Linked DNA regions of Neorhizobium galegae bv. orientalis str. HAMBI 540. The main gene of each other region encodes a partner of the protein of the gene in region 3 in a complex. Links are inferred from orthologs where the notes say so. Each region holds a gene or a part of one and is shown on either strand. Other genes may lie near its edges. The genes, in order: RG540_RS21190, dinB and dnaN.

What was found.
Region 1: the proteins of dnaN (region 3) and RG540_RS21190 are in contact, whole or in part, in a cryo-EM structure (PDB 8GIZ), measured with the Escherichia coli proteins. The link is inferred for Neorhizobium galegae bv. orientalis str. HAMBI 540 from one-to-one orthologs.
Region 2: the proteins of dnaN (region 3) and dinB are in contact, whole or in part, in a solved structure (PDB 1OK7), measured with the Escherichia coli proteins. The link is inferred for Neorhizobium galegae bv. orientalis str. HAMBI 540 from one-to-one orthologs.

Annotation. Positions count from the first base shown.
Region 1 is NZ_HG938353.1:4,408,651-4,413,580, forward strand. Bases 558-3,477 are described here. They hold RG540_RS21190 (DNA polymerase III subunit gamma/tau), read right to left. Parts: upstream 3,001-3,477; coding sequence 1,114-3,000; downstream 558-1,113. Other genes in these bases: RG540_RS21180 (LysE family translocator), read right to left, coding at 558-744; RG540_RS21185 (YbaB/EbfC family nucleoid-associated protein), read right to left, coding at 773-1,096; RG540_RS21195 (HIT domain-containing protein), read left to right, coding at 3,270-3,477. Also shown: RG540_RS21175 (MOSC domain-containing protein), read left to right, coding at 1-136; more of RG540_RS21180, read right to left, coding at 133-557; more of RG540_RS21195, read left to right, coding at 3,478-3,677; nudC (NAD(+) diphosphatase), read left to right, coding at 3,674-4,651; RG540_RS21205 (helix-turn-helix transcriptional regulator), read left to right, coding at 4,767-4,930. UniProt on the Escherichia coli protein: Part of the beta sliding clamp loading complex, which hydrolyzes ATP to load the beta clamp onto primed DNA to form the DNA replication pre-initiation complex.
Region 2 is NZ_HG938354.1:1,552,477-1,557,371, reverse strand. The notes cover bases 988-3,872. They hold dinB (DNA polymerase IV), read right to left. Parts: upstream 3,032-3,872; coding sequence 1,943-3,031; downstream 988-1,942. Other genes in these bases: RG540_RS29880 (LysR family transcriptional regulator), read right to left, coding at 3,728-3,872; RG540_RS29890 (hypothetical protein), read right to left, coding at 1,329-1,637. In the rest of the region: RG540_RS29900 (cold-shock protein), read right to left, coding at 1-124; RG540_RS33520 (hypothetical protein), read left to right, coding at 758-883; more of RG540_RS29880, read right to left, coding at 3,873-4,624; RG540_RS29875 (ABC transporter substrate-binding protein), read left to right, coding at 4,760-4,895. UniProt on the Escherichia coli protein: Poorly processive, error-prone DNA polymerase involved in translesion repair and untargeted mutagenesis. Copies undamaged DNA at stalled replication forks, which arise in vivo from mismatched or misaligned primer ends.
Region 3 is NZ_HG938353.1:4,613,980-4,618,963, forward strand. What follows is about bases 2,011-4,984. They hold dnaN (DNA polymerase III subunit beta), read right to left. Parts: upstream 4,070-4,984; coding sequence 2,951-4,069; downstream 2,011-2,950. Other genes in these bases: RG540_RS22300 (histidine phosphatase family protein), read right to left, coding at 2,011-2,233; pmtA (phospholipid N-methyltransferase PmtA), read right to left, coding at 2,236-2,829; rsmI (16S rRNA (cytidine(1402)-2'-O)-methyltransferase), read left to right, coding at 4,339-4,984. In the rest of the region: RG540_RS22285 (complex I NDUFA9 subunit family protein), read right to left, coding at 1-410; RG540_RS22290 (DUF1330 domain-containing protein), read right to left, coding at 513-800; pyrF (orotidine-5'-phosphate decarboxylase), read right to left, coding at 951-1,643; more of RG540_RS22300, read right to left, coding at 1,640-2,010. UniProt on the Escherichia coli protein: Confers DNA tethering and processivity to DNA polymerases and other proteins. Acts as a clamp, forming a ring around DNA (a reaction catalyzed by the clamp-loading complex) which diffuses in an ATP-independent manner freely and bidirectionally along dsDNA.

The DNA.
Region 1 (4,930 bases), 210 kb from region 3 along the record:
CGAACTTTATGCCGACGAGCGCGTCATGATCGCGGAAATGCTGGCGGCCGTCGGCAAGGCCTTGTCGGATGCAGAAAGAGCCCGCTTCCTGGCCGCACCGATCGGCCGCCGCTGGAGGCCGACGTTCGAGACCTAGCGCGTCGCGATCGCCGCTGCCGCACTGGCCATCGCGCCGGCCGAAACCCGGTTGGCGATCCTCACGGCCCGAGGGCTTTTCAGGAACTGGCGGGCCTTGGCGGCGAGCAGCACCCACGCAAGATCGACAATCACGAGCACAAGGAACATCGCGGCGACCAGTTCCAGCCAGCCGGTCAGCGTCACGCCGCCGAGGTCGATGATCGAAGGCAGCAGCGCCACATAGAACATCATGATCTTGGGATTGCCGAGCGTCACGGTGAGGCCGGCGAAAAACATCTTCGGCACGGAGCGATTTTCCGGAAGGTCTTCGCCGGAGCCGGCGGGTTCGGTGAACCACATCTTCCATGCGAGATAGAGGAGGTAGGCAACGCCGATCCACTTGATTGCCACGAAGACGACATGAAAACTCTCGGCGATGGCGGCAAGGCCTGCGACCGCAAACGAAAGCCACACGGCTTCGCCGACCCACATCGCCGCGAGAAACGGCAGTACGTCGCGATAACCCTTGGACAGGACGCGCGCCACGAGCGCAGCGATGCTGGGACCAGGCGAACCCGCGGCCACGAAAAGTGCCGCTGCGAAAACCAGAAGCGACGCAAGCGTCATCGGAACCTCCCTATTCCATCAACCAGGATCAGAACGGCATCTTGAAGCCGGGTGGGATCGGCAGGCCGGCGGTCAGTTCCTTGGTCTTTTCGGCGGTGATCGCCTCGGCGCGTTCCTTGGCAGCCTTGTGGGCGGCGACGATCAGGTCTTCGAGGATCTCGACGTCGTCTTCCTTGAACAGCGACGGATCGATCTTGAGGCCGAGCATGTCGCCCTTGCCGTTCAGCCGCACGGTCACCAGCCCGCCGCCGGACGTGCCTTCGACTTCAAGAGTGGCGATATCCGCCTGCATCTTTTCCATCTTGGCCTGCATTTCCTTGACCTTGCCCATCATGCCCATGATGTCGCGCATCTGTCTGTCCTCTTCCTTTATAGCTCGATGTCGTCGCCGGGCAGGATGTCGCCCTCTTCGGATTCCGCGGTCGCCGCTGCCGGCAGGTCCTCGGCCTCGTTCTCATCCTCTTCCGTCACGCGGATGCGCACGTCGGTGATCCGTGCGCCGGGGAACTGGGCGAGGATCGCCGCCACGTCCGGATCGGCGCGCGCGTCGGTGAACTGCGCCTCCCGCACGCTCTTTTCGGATTCGACCAGCGTTGGCTCTCCGGCCTCGTTGCTGAGCGTCACCCACCAGGTAATCCCGGTCCATTCCTCCAGCCGCGCCTTCAGGTCGCCGGCAATGGTCTTCGGCGCGTCACCGGAAAGGTTGATCTCCAGCCGACCCGGCTCGATCTTTACCAGCCGCACGAAATTGCGCAGCAGCGCCTTCAGCCGCGGATCGCGGTTCTTGGAGCAGAGGTCGGCGATATCCGATATCGAATTGACCGGAACCTTCGGCACCGGCTTTTCGGCCGGCTGTTCTTCGGTGCGGCCGACGGGCATGTCCCGCGGCATGGTGTTCGGCACGGCCTGCAGCATGGCGGTCGGCCCGCCAGCCGGAATACGCGGGCTCGCCATCTCCGTGCCGCGCGCATTGACCGGCGACTGCGGCGGCGAAACGGGACGCCCGCCACCATTGCCGTTCGGAACCGGCGCCCGCTGGCCATCGCCATTGGAGAAATCCGCAAGCCTGCGGGCGGCATCTTCCGGGGAGGGAAGATGGGCCGCATGCGTCAGCCGGATCAGCACCATTTCCGCAGCACCCGCCGGGCGCGAGGAGTTTTCCGCTTCCGGAATGCCCTTCAGGAGCATCTGCCAGATGCGCGACAGGGTGCTGACCGCCACGCCGTCTGCAAATTCCCGGCCGCGCACGCGCTCCACTTCGCTGATCGAAGGATCGTTGGCGGCATCGGGGATATATTTGAAACGGGTGGTCAGATGGGTGAAATCGGCGAGATCGGTCAGCACCACGACCGGATTGGCGCCGGCCTCGTATTGCGCCGTGAATTCCGAAAGCGCCGCCGTCACGTCACCGCGCACGATATGTTCGAAAAGGTCGACGATGCGGGCGCGGTCGGCGAGCCCCAGCATGCCGCGCACGGTCTCGGCAACGACGGTTCCGCCGCCGTGCGCGATCGCCTGGTCGAGCAGCGACAGCCCGTCGCGTGCCGACCCTTCTGCCGCACGCGCGACCATGGCGAGCGCTTCCGGCTCGGCCGGAATGCCTTCCTTTTCCAATATTGAGGTGAACAGGTGAACCAGGTCCGCGGCGCTGATACGGCGCAGGTCGAACCGCTGGCAGCGCGACAGGACGGTGATCGGAACCTTGCGGATTTCCGTCGTCGCGAAGATGAACTTCACATGTTCCGGCGGCTCTTCGAGCGTCTTCAACAGGCCGTTGAAGGCCTGTGTCGAGAGCATGTGCACTTCGTCGATGATATAGACTTTGTAGCGCGCCGAGACCGGGCGGTAGCGCACCTGCTCGATGATCTCTCTTATATCGTCGATGCCGGTATGGGAGGCGGCGTCCATCTCGATCACGTCGACATGCCGGCCTTCCATGATCGCCTGGCAATGTTCGCCGGGGATCCTGAGGTCGATGGTCGGTTTGTTGATGTCTGGCGTCTTGTAGTTCAGCGCGCGGGCGAGAATGCGGGCGGTCGTCGTCTTGCCGACCCCGCGAACCCCGGTCAGCATATAGGCTTGGGCGATGCGGCCGGTCTCGAACGCATTGGTCAGCGTGCGGACCATTGGCTCCTGGCCGACCATCAGGTCCGAAAAATCCTTGGGACGGTATTTGCGGGCGAGCACCCGGTATCCGCTGCCTGTGGCGGCATTCGCTGCGGAAGTGCTTGAAGATGTGGGCCCGGTATCGCTCATTCAGTCCTGCCAGCCTGCGCGGGCCAATCCTGAGCACGGTCTTGACCGGGCCGGAAGCTGACCAAGATGGTAGTACAAGTAAAAGGGTGGGAGGCTGGCACGGCGACCCGTGCCTGGCTCGTTAGGGCTGCTTCCTTCCGGACCTGACCCGGTTGGCGAGTGGCTCGTCCACCACCAACCTCCCACCGTCCATATCGTCAATAACGCTTCCAAATGCAAGCCAACCCTGTAAAAAACTGCTATCGAACAGAAAAACAAGGGAGGAAAGTTTGAGCGAATTCGAACTGGACGCGAGGATTGCCCGCGATTCCGATCTTGTGACGGCGCTGGACCTCTGTCAGCTGCGCATCCAGAACGACAGCCGCTGGCCGTGGCTGGTCATGGTGCCGCAGCGCTCCGGCTTGACCGAGATCTTCGATCTCTCACCCGCGGAACAAGCGCTGCTCTCGGTCGAGGTCAACAGGGTGGCAGCAGCCCTCAAGACGGTGACCGGTGCCACCAAGATCAATGTCGGCGCACTCGGCAATATCGTCCGCCAGCTGCATGTCCATGTCATCGCCCGGTTCGAGGGCGACCCGAACTGGCCCGGCCCGATATGGGGTTTCGGCCAGTCGGTGACCTATGAAGAGCAACAAAAACAAGATTTTCTCAACAAACTGGTTGAAGCCCTTTCATGACAGCGAACCTTTTCGACACCGACGCACCCCATCCCGAACCGAGCAAGCTGACGGCTTTTTCCGGCAACAAGCTCGACCGCCGCGCCGAATACCGTGAGGACGATTGCGTCGAGAAGGCGCTCGCCGTGGAGGGCGCCCATATCCTCGCCTTCACCGGCAGCCGGCTGATCCTGAAGCACGACAGCCAGATCCTCGACCCGCTGTTCTCGCCTTACGAGCTTGCCGAACTGAAGCCGGATTTCGACAACGCCGTGCTGCTCGGTTACCACGAGACGGGCGAACCCCGCATCGCCGTGCCGATGCTGATCCCGGCGGAAGAACTGGCAAGCCACTACAAGCCAACCGAGGCCCGGGCGCTCTTTCGCGACCAGCTCATCGAGGGAGAGCTGCAGGGCGAGGTCGCGCAAGCCGTCGCGCTGCTCAACTGGAATGCGGCCAACAAGTTCTGCGGCAAATGCGGATCGCCGACCGAAACCAGGATCGGCGGTTACAAGCGGGTCTGCACCCAGTGCCAGCACATGATGTTTCCGCGCACCGACCCAGTTGTCATCATGCTCACGATCGACACGGAGCGCGACCGCTGCCTGCTCGGCCGCAGCCACCATTTCCAGGAGGGCATGTATTCCTGCCTCGCCGGTTTCGTGGAACCTGGCGAGACAATCGAGGATGCGGTGCGCCGCGAGACCTTCGAGGAATCCGGCATCGAGACCGGCCGGGTCCGCTATCACGCCTCGCAACCCTGGCCGATGCCGCATTCGCTGATGATCGGCTGTTACGCCGAGGCGAAATCGACCGAGATCAAGATCGATCCGCAGGAAATGGCCGATGTCCGCTGGTTCGAGCGGGCCGAGGCCGCCGCCATGCTCGATGCCGGCCCGGATGCCCCGCTTTTCGCTCCGGTCAAGGGTGCGATCGCCCACCGCCTGCTCCGCGACTGGATCGAGTGGGGTGACGAACGGTCAGGCGAAGCCTGAGCAATCGATCCTGTGAATCGATTGCAGTGAGGAACGCCCGGAGCGCAAGCGAAGGGCCGGGCGATCCCATCGAATCGAGATCGACTTCATCATCGGGCCGGAGGGTTTCAGCAAAATGACCGTTGCCCGCTCGGAGCGCTTGCTGGCTCTTCTCCAGACGCTCCGGCGCTACCGCCAGCCTGTCAGCGGCGCCAAACTTGCCGCCGAGACCGGCGTCAGCCTGCGCACGCTCTATCGCGATATCGCCAGCCTGCAGGCGCAGGGCGCCTTCATCGAAGG
Region 2 (4,895 bases), on a different replicon or contig from region 3:
CACGGAGCGATCCGCCGCGCTCGAGTGCGGAGACATGGACGAAAACGTCTTGTCCGCCATTCTCGGGGGTGATGAAACCAAAACCCTTGTCGTCGTTGAAAAACTTCACTGTACCAGTCGCCATAAATACCTATTCCCGTGTTCGCAGAGTTGTGGGTGCACTCTATAGCGGGATGACCGCCGTGGATACAATGATCGTCGCGAATATTGCCAATGGCCAACGTGGATACAGAGACAGACGTACGGGCTACCACCACCGCAGCGATGGTTTCTGGTACCCTTAGCAGCATTCGGTGCTGTCGCTATCATCGGCGGTGCCATCGCGAGCCGGCCTCGCGCGGGTGGGGGCAGCCATGCACAGTGGTGTACAAACCGCTATCAGTCCTATCGCGCTGACGGCAACACGGATTCTCCGCGCGCAGGCGTGCGAGCGACCTGTTCATCGCTCTATAGATAAAGCCAGTTTCGGATGGGTGCTCTAGTAGGCATTCCTGATGCGGCTTCATCCCTGCGTTAACTCGCCCTTTCCCGAGCCGCTGGCCGTCCCGTCCGTTCAATGGGGATCGGTATGGTGTCGGTAACTCGCAAGTTATGGCTTCCGCGATTTGCTAACTCTCCTAAGCAATCATGGAAGGGAGTGCGGGTCGAAGAAGAAGTCCAGCTGGTGTGCTTTCCTGTGCGAAAGCGAGACGCAATTAACCTCTCGGTAACGAAGCCGGAGCATGAGTCTGGGGCTCAATCGCTGAGAGGTTTTGTCATGCGTGTTCCCGGTGGTGCTGTGCTTTTGGTTATCCCGATTATTGCGGTGCTGCTGTTTGGCGCGTCGCTCGCTTGGGACCAGCTCGACAAACTCGATCCCATCGTGACTGGCGCGATCCGATAGAAAGATATCTATGCCTTCCTCAACCAGCTCCCACGCTCGCTTTTGATTGAGGAAGGGCTTGGCAGGTGGAGCCCGGTTGCCATTGCAATCATCGGCATGAGTCTCATCTTGCCGGGGAGGACTGCTTACGTTGACGCTAAGATGGACAAGCCGGTACGAGCTTCAAGTGAGATAATATTTGGGGCTTGGCTCACAAATTCATGCTTTCCGAATGGCGGTATTGTAGGGATCAGGAATTAGCACTTGCCGAGAGCGCTATTTTGGCTGCGCTCGGGCAGCGCAATGGTCGCTGACGAGCGCGGCCTTGCGCGCGATCGAATCTCGTCGCGCACGGTCCACGCCAGGAATGCCATTGCCAGCATGGCGGCCGGGAAGCGAACGTTGCTGGCGCAACGATAGCGGAGAGCCGCTGGAGCGCACCAAACTAAATCCGAACGCACCATCCTTACGTGCTGTTCTTAGCACGGCTACGCCGCTGCCGGCGCTCTGTCGAAAGATCGGGCAGATTGCCCTCCAGCTCCAGGCTGGTGTGGTCGCGGTCATCCGCCGAGAATTCTCTTTCGATTTCCTTGATCGCGTCTTCGAGCCTGTGCAGTTGGGTTGGCAGAGAACCATGCCCAGCAGGCATGTCTGCGCGTGTAAGAAGCCTTTCTATTCCACGGCGGGCGGAAGCATAGATACGTTGCCGCCCTTCGACCGTGGTGTCGTTGGAGCGCTGGATGGCTTGGCGGAGTACGGAAATAAGTGCTGACATAGGATCCTTGCCGCGATGAAAGCATGGAGCTAGGGCCAGATTGTCAGTCGTCAATTGTGCGAATTCGCGCTAAATCCAACTGTTTACTATTTCCAAGCGCCGGCGCAGTCTATCCTGTAACGTTGTTGAGCTGCCATGGGTCAACGCGCTCCCCTTGCGCCATTTCACGACCGCCAGATCGCTATGCTGACGCGCGATCAACGCATAACTGGCTCGAGGGGCTCCTTCCTGAACCAGACATCTCGCATAGGCTTCCGCCGGGCGCTCCGCCGTTCAACCCTTCCTGCTCAGACAATGCTGGCATTCTAAAGCGCCAGCCACAGCTGCGATTCCGCGATCGGTGCTCGCCGTTCCAGCGAAGACAGCGACACGCCGAGCAGGCGGATCCCTTTTCGCGGTGGGAAGATTGGCGCGAGCAGCCGGCCGACTACGTTCTCCAGCTCGGCGATCGTTGGTAGAGGAGCCGCAACCGTTCTGCTGCGGGTGATCTGAGTGAAATCGGCATATTTGACCTTCAGTGTCACGGTCTTTGCGCCGATTTCATTGGCCTCGCAGTAACCCCACACTTTTTCGATCAGCGGCTGAAGCCCTTCGCGGGCAGGCTCGTAGGCGTGGAGGTCCTGCGAGAACGTATCTTCGGCGCCAACGGATTTGCGCACCCGGTCGGGCCTGACCTGGCGCTCGTCGAATCCGCGGGCGATGCCGTAGAAATAGGGTCCCGACTTGCCGAAGTGGTCGACGAGGAATTCGAGCGTCTTCTGCTTGAGGTCTGCGCCCGTCTCGATCCCGAGCCGGTGCATCTTCTCGGCCGTCGCCGGCCCGACGCCATGAAATTTCTTGACGGAGAGCGCTTCCACGAATGCCGGTCCATTCTTCGGGGTGATGACGGCCTGGCCGTTGGGCTTGTTCAGATCGCTCGCCATCTTGGCGAGGAATTTGTTGTAGGAAATTCCTGCCGACGCGTTGAGGCCGGTCACCTGCTTGATCCTGACACGGATTTCCGATGCGATCTCGGTGGCGAGCTCCATGCCCTTCAGGTTTTCGGTGACATCGAGATAGGCCTCGTCGAGCGAAAGCGGCTCGATGAGAGGCGTGTACTCTGCGAAGATCTCACGGATTTGCTGCGACACGGCCTTGTAGACATCGAAGCGGGGCGGCACGAAAATCAGCTCCGGACATTTGCGCTTCGCGGTGACAGACGGCATGGCCGAGTGAACACCGAATTTGCGGGCCTCATAGCTCGCCGCCGCCACCACACCGCGGGCTGCCGATCCACCGACGGCAATCGGTTTGCCGCGCAGGTCAGGGTTATCGCGCTGCTCGACCGATGCGTAGAAGGCATCCATGTCCACATGCACGATTTTGCGGATGGTGGGCGAGCTCGTGTCGTTCATGGCGGCTTCAGCGATCGTGATGTTATCCGCCAGCCTTCTACCTCGAAACAGAAGGGGAACGTAGCAGTCTTCGCCGCGATATCAACCATTTCGATGACGCTGGTGTCCAAGCCAGAAACTACCGGGCGCCTCAGGGGTTCTCGCCCTGTAAACATCAGGAGCAAGAGACAGCAGCAGTACAGCCCCAAAACACCACACGTCCATATGCCGAGGCCAATCGCTGGTAGACGAGGCCCGATCCAGCTCTGAGAGCTCCCGAGGGCTTATGCTTAACAGCGCGCTAGCGGTTCGGCCTAGTCGCTGCGGCGCGGTCCCGGCCGGCGATCACGCGGCAGCTTCGACGCAGGTGCCCCGATCCTGACGATCATTCCATCACATCAAATAAGCTCGATCTGCGCGACCGCTGCTTCAAGTTTATGTTCATCGCGAATCTCGCTGTGGAAGAGTTCGAGCAATGTCGCCGCAGCCCCTCAGCTTGCGGGCTCTTCTTGCGAATGCCACCCGCTGCGCGTCGGGTTGAGGGGCTGCGCCTTGGCGGACCAGCGCAGGCCCTTGTTTGCCCGGATCGGCTTGTCCGCTAGATGGTTCGTCCGCTAGATCAAGTGGGGACAGCCCTTGGTTTGCCCAGCAAAGCGCTAGCGGGTTCATATCCTGTCAAAAACACCGATTTCCACCGATCGACCGCCCAAGCATACTTCATCTGGTATTGTTGACAGCGTACATCATATCCTGCATCCGCCCTACGATGTCGTCCAGCACTGCAATGCGCTGCCCGCCTGACGGACGAATGGCGAAGTAGGAGACTTCGATCTTCGGCTCGAAGGGAATAGCGATGATGTCGGCGCCGGCGGACCGAAGGCTGGTGTGATCGACGATGCCGACACCCATTCCCGATGCAGCGAAATAGCAGCAGTTCAGCATCGAGGTTTCCATCGTGCTGATCGGTTGATGGTCTTCATTCGAAAAGGCGCGGTCCAGCGCCAGCCTGAGCGGCGAATTGCGGCCCGGGATCAGGACGCGCTCGTCCAGAAGGTCGGCGGGCGTGATGACCTTGCGAGACGCCAGCCGGTGGCCGGGCGCCATGGCGGCGACAGCATGCGAACCGTGCAGCAGGACGGCATTCTTGTCGGCCATACGCGGCGAGCCGAAGACGAAGCCGAGATCGTAACGGTTTTTCTCGACCATATCCCAGATATGGCGGCTGTTTTCGACATCGATCACCAGTGGGATGTCCAGACGGTTGCCGACAACATCGATGATCGCCTGATGCAGGTAGGGCCGGACCAGCGAGGTGACGCTGGCTATCCTCAGCACGATGTTCTTGTGCCGGCGGATATCGTCGGCGGCCTGAGCGATCTGGTCGAGCCCGAGATAAAGCCGCTCGACCTCCCGGAAGAGCTGCGTCGCCTCGGCTGTCGGCATCAACCGGGTCCCGACCCGTTCGAACAGCCTGATCTCGACGATTTCCTCCAGGTCGCGGATGAGGCGGCTGACGGCAGGCTGCGTGACGCTCATCGCCTCGGCGGCGGCGGTAATGCCGCCCGTCATCATCACGCTTCTGAAGGCTTCGACCTGTCGTGGCTTCAATCGCATGCGCTTGGCTCTCCCATAACATTAGGACATGAACGGAACACCAAATGCAATTTTTCTTTTCTGGCCCGAGGCTTTAATGCCATCTCTATTCCGCTGGGAGAGCGCGGATTTCGGAAACACCGGAGGAGCTCCATCATGAAATTCCTTACGATCGCAGCCGCATTGGCAGCGTCAGTCTTTGCCGTACCGTTCGCAGCCCATGCGAAGGACCTGACCGTTGGTCTGGCCGCCTCGACCACGTCCATGGATCCGCAGTTCTATGTCGTCGGCC
Region 3 (4,984 bases):
CCCTTGCTGCGGGCATAGGACGATTCCGAATTGGCATCGGCGCCGATCGCGGAAATATGGGTAAGTTTGGCGCCGGCAGCACGTGCCGCATCGGCAACCGCGCGAGCGCCAAAATCCTGGACCGCGTCAAACGTGTTGCGGCCGCTCTCGAACATGATGCCGACGCAGTTGATTACATGCGAAGTGCCTTCGGCGGCCTTCAAGACCGATTGGCGGTAGCGCAGGTTCGCCTGGACCAGCGAGATCTGCCCGACATAACCGGCGGGCAGCAGGAAGCCGGCGAGATCCGGACGGCGAACGGCGACCCGGACGCGATAACCGCGTTTGGCAAGCGTACGCACCACATGCCTGCCGACGAAGCCCGATCCTCCGAAAACGGTGACGAGCGGCGGAAGGTTGTTGATGGTCATGGCGTGCTCCGGGAGCCTGTGGGACGAGATGAGTGCTGTTTAACCGAATCGCGGCACGGGTGGAAGTGTCTCCACTGCCGCACCGCCCGCGATAACCGGTTCTTAAAGGCCGTCGAGGACGACGATTTCGCCATCCGCCACTTCCTGGCGGATCTTGATGGCGATCGCATATTCGGGCGAATTGTAGCAGTCGATGGCGGCCTGCATCGACGGGAATTCGATGATGACGTTGCGGGCGCGGGATTTGCCCTCCATCGCTGCCATGGTGCCGCCGCGGGCAAGGAAATTGGCGCCGTATTTCTCGAAGGCGGGCGTGGCCGCTGCGATATAATCCTTATAACGTTCCGGGTCGCGGACATCGACGCGAGCGACCCAATATCCCTTGGCCATGATATCTCCTCCAGCGTGTTTTCGGTTAGGACGACTTCCGGCAAATTCCCGGGCGAGTCAATATGGCGGGTGTTGCGTACCTGTCCGGCGGCCACCGGGACTCATCCCGGATCACGACCGGGAGAATATCTCTCCGGCAACGACGGATTATCAGAGCACGCCCTGCATCTCGGCGAGGATGGCTTGCGCCGCCGCCTTCGGATCCGGCGCCTTGACGATCGGGCGGGCGACGACGAGATGGCTCGATCCGGCGCGCAATGCGTCGGCCGGCGTCATCACCCGCTTCTGGTCGCCCGCTTCCGAACCCGCAGGGCGGATGCCGGGCGTGACGATCGCCAGATCAGGGCCGACAATCTTGCGAACCGCAGCGGACTCCTCGGCCGAGCAGACGATACCGCCCATTCCGGCGGCCAGCGCCTGTTCCGAGCGTCGCAGAACCAGTGTGTGCGGATCGTATTCGTAACCGGCATCGACGAGGTCCGTTTCGTCCATCGAGGTCAGGACGGTTACCGCGAGCAGGCAGAGGTCCGAACCCCTGGCAGCCTCGACCGCGGCCCGCATCGCCTTCGGATAGGCGTGCAGGGTGAGCATGGTCATGCCCATCTTGACGATGTTCTCGACGCCCTTCGCGACCGTGTTGTCGATGTCGAGCAGCTTCATGTCGAGGAAGACTTTTTTGCCATCCTTTGCCAGATCGCGTGCAAGTTCGAGACCGCCGGCGAAAACGAGCTGATAGCCGATCTTGTAGAAGGAAACGGTGTCACCGAGCGCGGAGACCATCTTTTCGGCTTCGCCGATGGTCGGAATGTCGAGGCCTACGATGAGGCGATCACGAGCGTTCATGCCTGGAACCCTTCCCATTTTTCGATGGGCGTCCAGTCGCATGAGAGCGTCCGGTCCGCAAGGGTGAAGCAGAAGAGATTTCCCCCACCGCCCGGTTGGTCCCGGTCGCGGGCGATCGGCGAGCCGGTGAGGTGGCATTTCAACAGCGTTCCAACGCCGCCATGGCCGACGAAGGCGATCGGCGTGCTCGGGTCGTGCTCGGCAAGAATTCTGGTGACCACCGAGACGATGCGGCTCTGGGCGTCCACGGCGCGCTCCCAGCCTTTGAAGCTCTCTTCCGGGTGGGCGAAAAACCAGTTGGCTGCATCCTCGAACCGTGGCGGCGGCAGAAAGCCTGTCGCCGAGCGATCGTTCTCATGGGTGTCCTCGGCGATCTCGATCGAAATGCCCGAGGCGAGGCTGAGGATTTCGGCAGTCTCGATCGCCTTTACCTCGTCGCTGGAGATGATCCGGCCGAGTTTCCTTGCCCATTCGGATTGGGCGGCCGCGCGAGCGCGGGCGGCGCCGACGTCAGAGAGTCCCCACCGAGGCACCGGCACGTTCGGATCGATGCGGACCTGCGGATGGGTGATGTAGAGGCCGAATGCCATGGTCAGCCGCGGCTATAGGTCCAGAGCTGCGCCGGCGGAATATTGCGGACGACGAAATCGTAATGCTTGATCCGGTAACGATCGGGTTGGGCAATGATCGGCGAGACGGGGCCATAGGTGATCTGCATCACCGGCCGGCCGGCCGGGATGCGGTCGAGCAGGTCTTCGAGCAGCGCGATGCGGCGCTCCATCGGGAAGCTCAAAAGCGGGATTGCCGAAATAACGCTGTCGAATGTCGTGTCCTTCAAGGCGCCGAGCGTGCGCTTGAGATCGAAGGCATCGCCATTGATGAAGTTCACGCCTTCATAGGTGCGGACTAGGTGCTGGAAGAAATCGGTCGAATATTCGATGGAGACCAGGTTTTCCGGCGAGATACCGTGCTTCAGGATCGCCTTGGTGATGATGCCGGTGCCGGGCCCGAGTTCGAGGACAGGCAGGCCGGAGGCCGTGTCGATGACGCTTGCCATGCGTTTGGCGGTGACGGAGGAGGTGGGGCAGATCGCGCCGACCCGTTTCGGGCCATCGATCCAGCCTTTGAAGAACCGGATCTCATCATCGAACTTGCGGCCAAGCCGCTCCTTCAAGCGCAGTTCCATTTTTTATCCTCTCCCTTTTTGCCCCATGTGGAACCCTGATGCCGCAAAAGCAAGGAAAAATGTCGCACCTGGGAAAACCGCATGAAAAAGGCGGCCGGAGCTTCCGGCCGCCTTGATGATGTTAAACGCGCATCGGCATCAAGACATAGAGCGCGTCGTCGCCCGCTGTGTCTCGCACCAATGTCGGAGAACCGGCATCCGCCAGCATGAAGATCGCGTCGTCGCCCGAAAGCTGGGCGGTAATGTCGAGCAGGTATTTGGCGTTGAAGCCGATTTCCATCGGATCGTTGTCGTAGCCGACCGCAACCTCTTCCGTGGCGCTGCCCGAATCCGGATTATTGACCGTCAGCGTCAGCTGGCCGTCGGTCAGCGACAGCTTTACCGCACGGCCGCGCTCGGAGGAAATGGTCGAGACGCGGTCGACAGCCCTGGTAAAGCTCTGGCAATCGACGCGCATTTCCTTGTCGTTGCCGGTCGGGATGACGCGCTGGTAATCCGGGAAAGTGCCGTCGATCAGCTTCGAGGTCATCACGACCGAGCCGATTGTGACGCGGATCTTGGCGTCCGAAACCTCGACCGTGACCACCGCTTCCGGATCATCGACCAGTTTCTGCAGCTCGCCGACCGTCTTGCGGGGGATGATGATGCCCGGCATGCCTTCGGAACCCGATGGCGCCTTTACATCGGCGCGGGCCAGACGGTGACCATCGGTCGCGACCGCGCGAAGCTTCAGGTCCCCGTCGGCTTCGATCGTGTGGAAGAAGATGCCGTTCAGGTAATAGCGGGTCTCCTCGGTGGAGATCGCGAACTGGGTGCGGTCGATCAGCATTTTCAGATCGGTCGCCTTCAGCTTGAACGTATGTGTGAAGCTGCCGGCGGTGAGGTCGGGGAAGTCCGATTCCGGCAGGCACTGCAGCGAGAACTTCGAGCGCCCGGATTGCACCGTCATGGAGCTGCCGTCCGGATTGGTGGCGAGCAGTACTTCCGAACCGTCCGGCAGCTTGCGGACGATTTCGTAAAGCAGGTGCGCGGGAACCGTCGTGGCGCCGGCAGTCTCGACCATGGCCGGAAGGGCTTCGGTGATTTCGAGATCGAGGTCGGTCGCTTTCAGGTCGAGACCGGCGCCGGCCGCGCGCATCAGCACGTTGGAGAGGATCGGGATGGTGTTCCGTCGCTCCACCACGCGATGCACGTGGTTCAGCGACTTCAGAAGGTTTGACCGCTCAAGAGTAATACGCATGGACGCAATCGCTTTCGACCGTGGCGATCCGGCAGGGCCGGACCCTGATATTCTGCCGGCTTTGGGCCAGCCGGATGATGTGGACCGGCAAAATGGCAGACAACCCGTTCGAAAAGCAAGAGGTGAACAAGGCGTTAGCAAGTCATTTCGCATCTGTCTCACGCGCTGCACACAGAAAATATGCGTTCTCAACAGCTTGGGCTTTACTTGCCGAAGCCGGTCCGCTTGCCCATAAAGGCACATGACCATCCTTTTACGCGTGACGCCCCTTGACCGATGACCTGAAGAGCAGCCAGCGCGGCTATCGCGTCGCCAATACTTTCGTACCTGCGCGGCCATTGGAGCCGGCGCTTTATCTGGTCGCGACCCCCATCGGCAATCTCGGCGACATCACGCTGCGTGCGCTCGAAACGCTTTCCGGCGCCGATGTGCTGGCCTGCGAGGACACCCGGGTGACCCGCGTGCTGCTCGACCGCTATGGCATCGTCAACAGGCCCTATGCCTACCACGAGCATAATTCCGACGAGGTCGGACCGAAGCTGATCGCGGCTTTGGAAGAAGGAAAATCGGTGGCGCTGGTCTCCGATGCCGGCACCCCCTTGGTCTCCGATCCCGGTTACCGGCTTGGTCAGATGGCGATCCAGGCCGGCCACAAGGTCGTGCCCATCCCCGGCGCCTCTGCGCCGCTCGCAGCGCTCGTCGGTTCCGGCATGCCGTCCGACGCGTTTCTGTTCGCCGGTTTCCTGCCGGTCAAGGACAAGGGCCGCCGCGACCGGCTGGCCGAGCTTTCGAAAGTGCCGGCAACGCTGATCTTCTTCGAATCGCCGCATCGCATCGGCGCAACGCTCGCCGCTGCCGCCGAAGTGCTCGGAACTGGCCGGCGCGCGGCGGTCTGCCGTGAATTGACGAAGACTT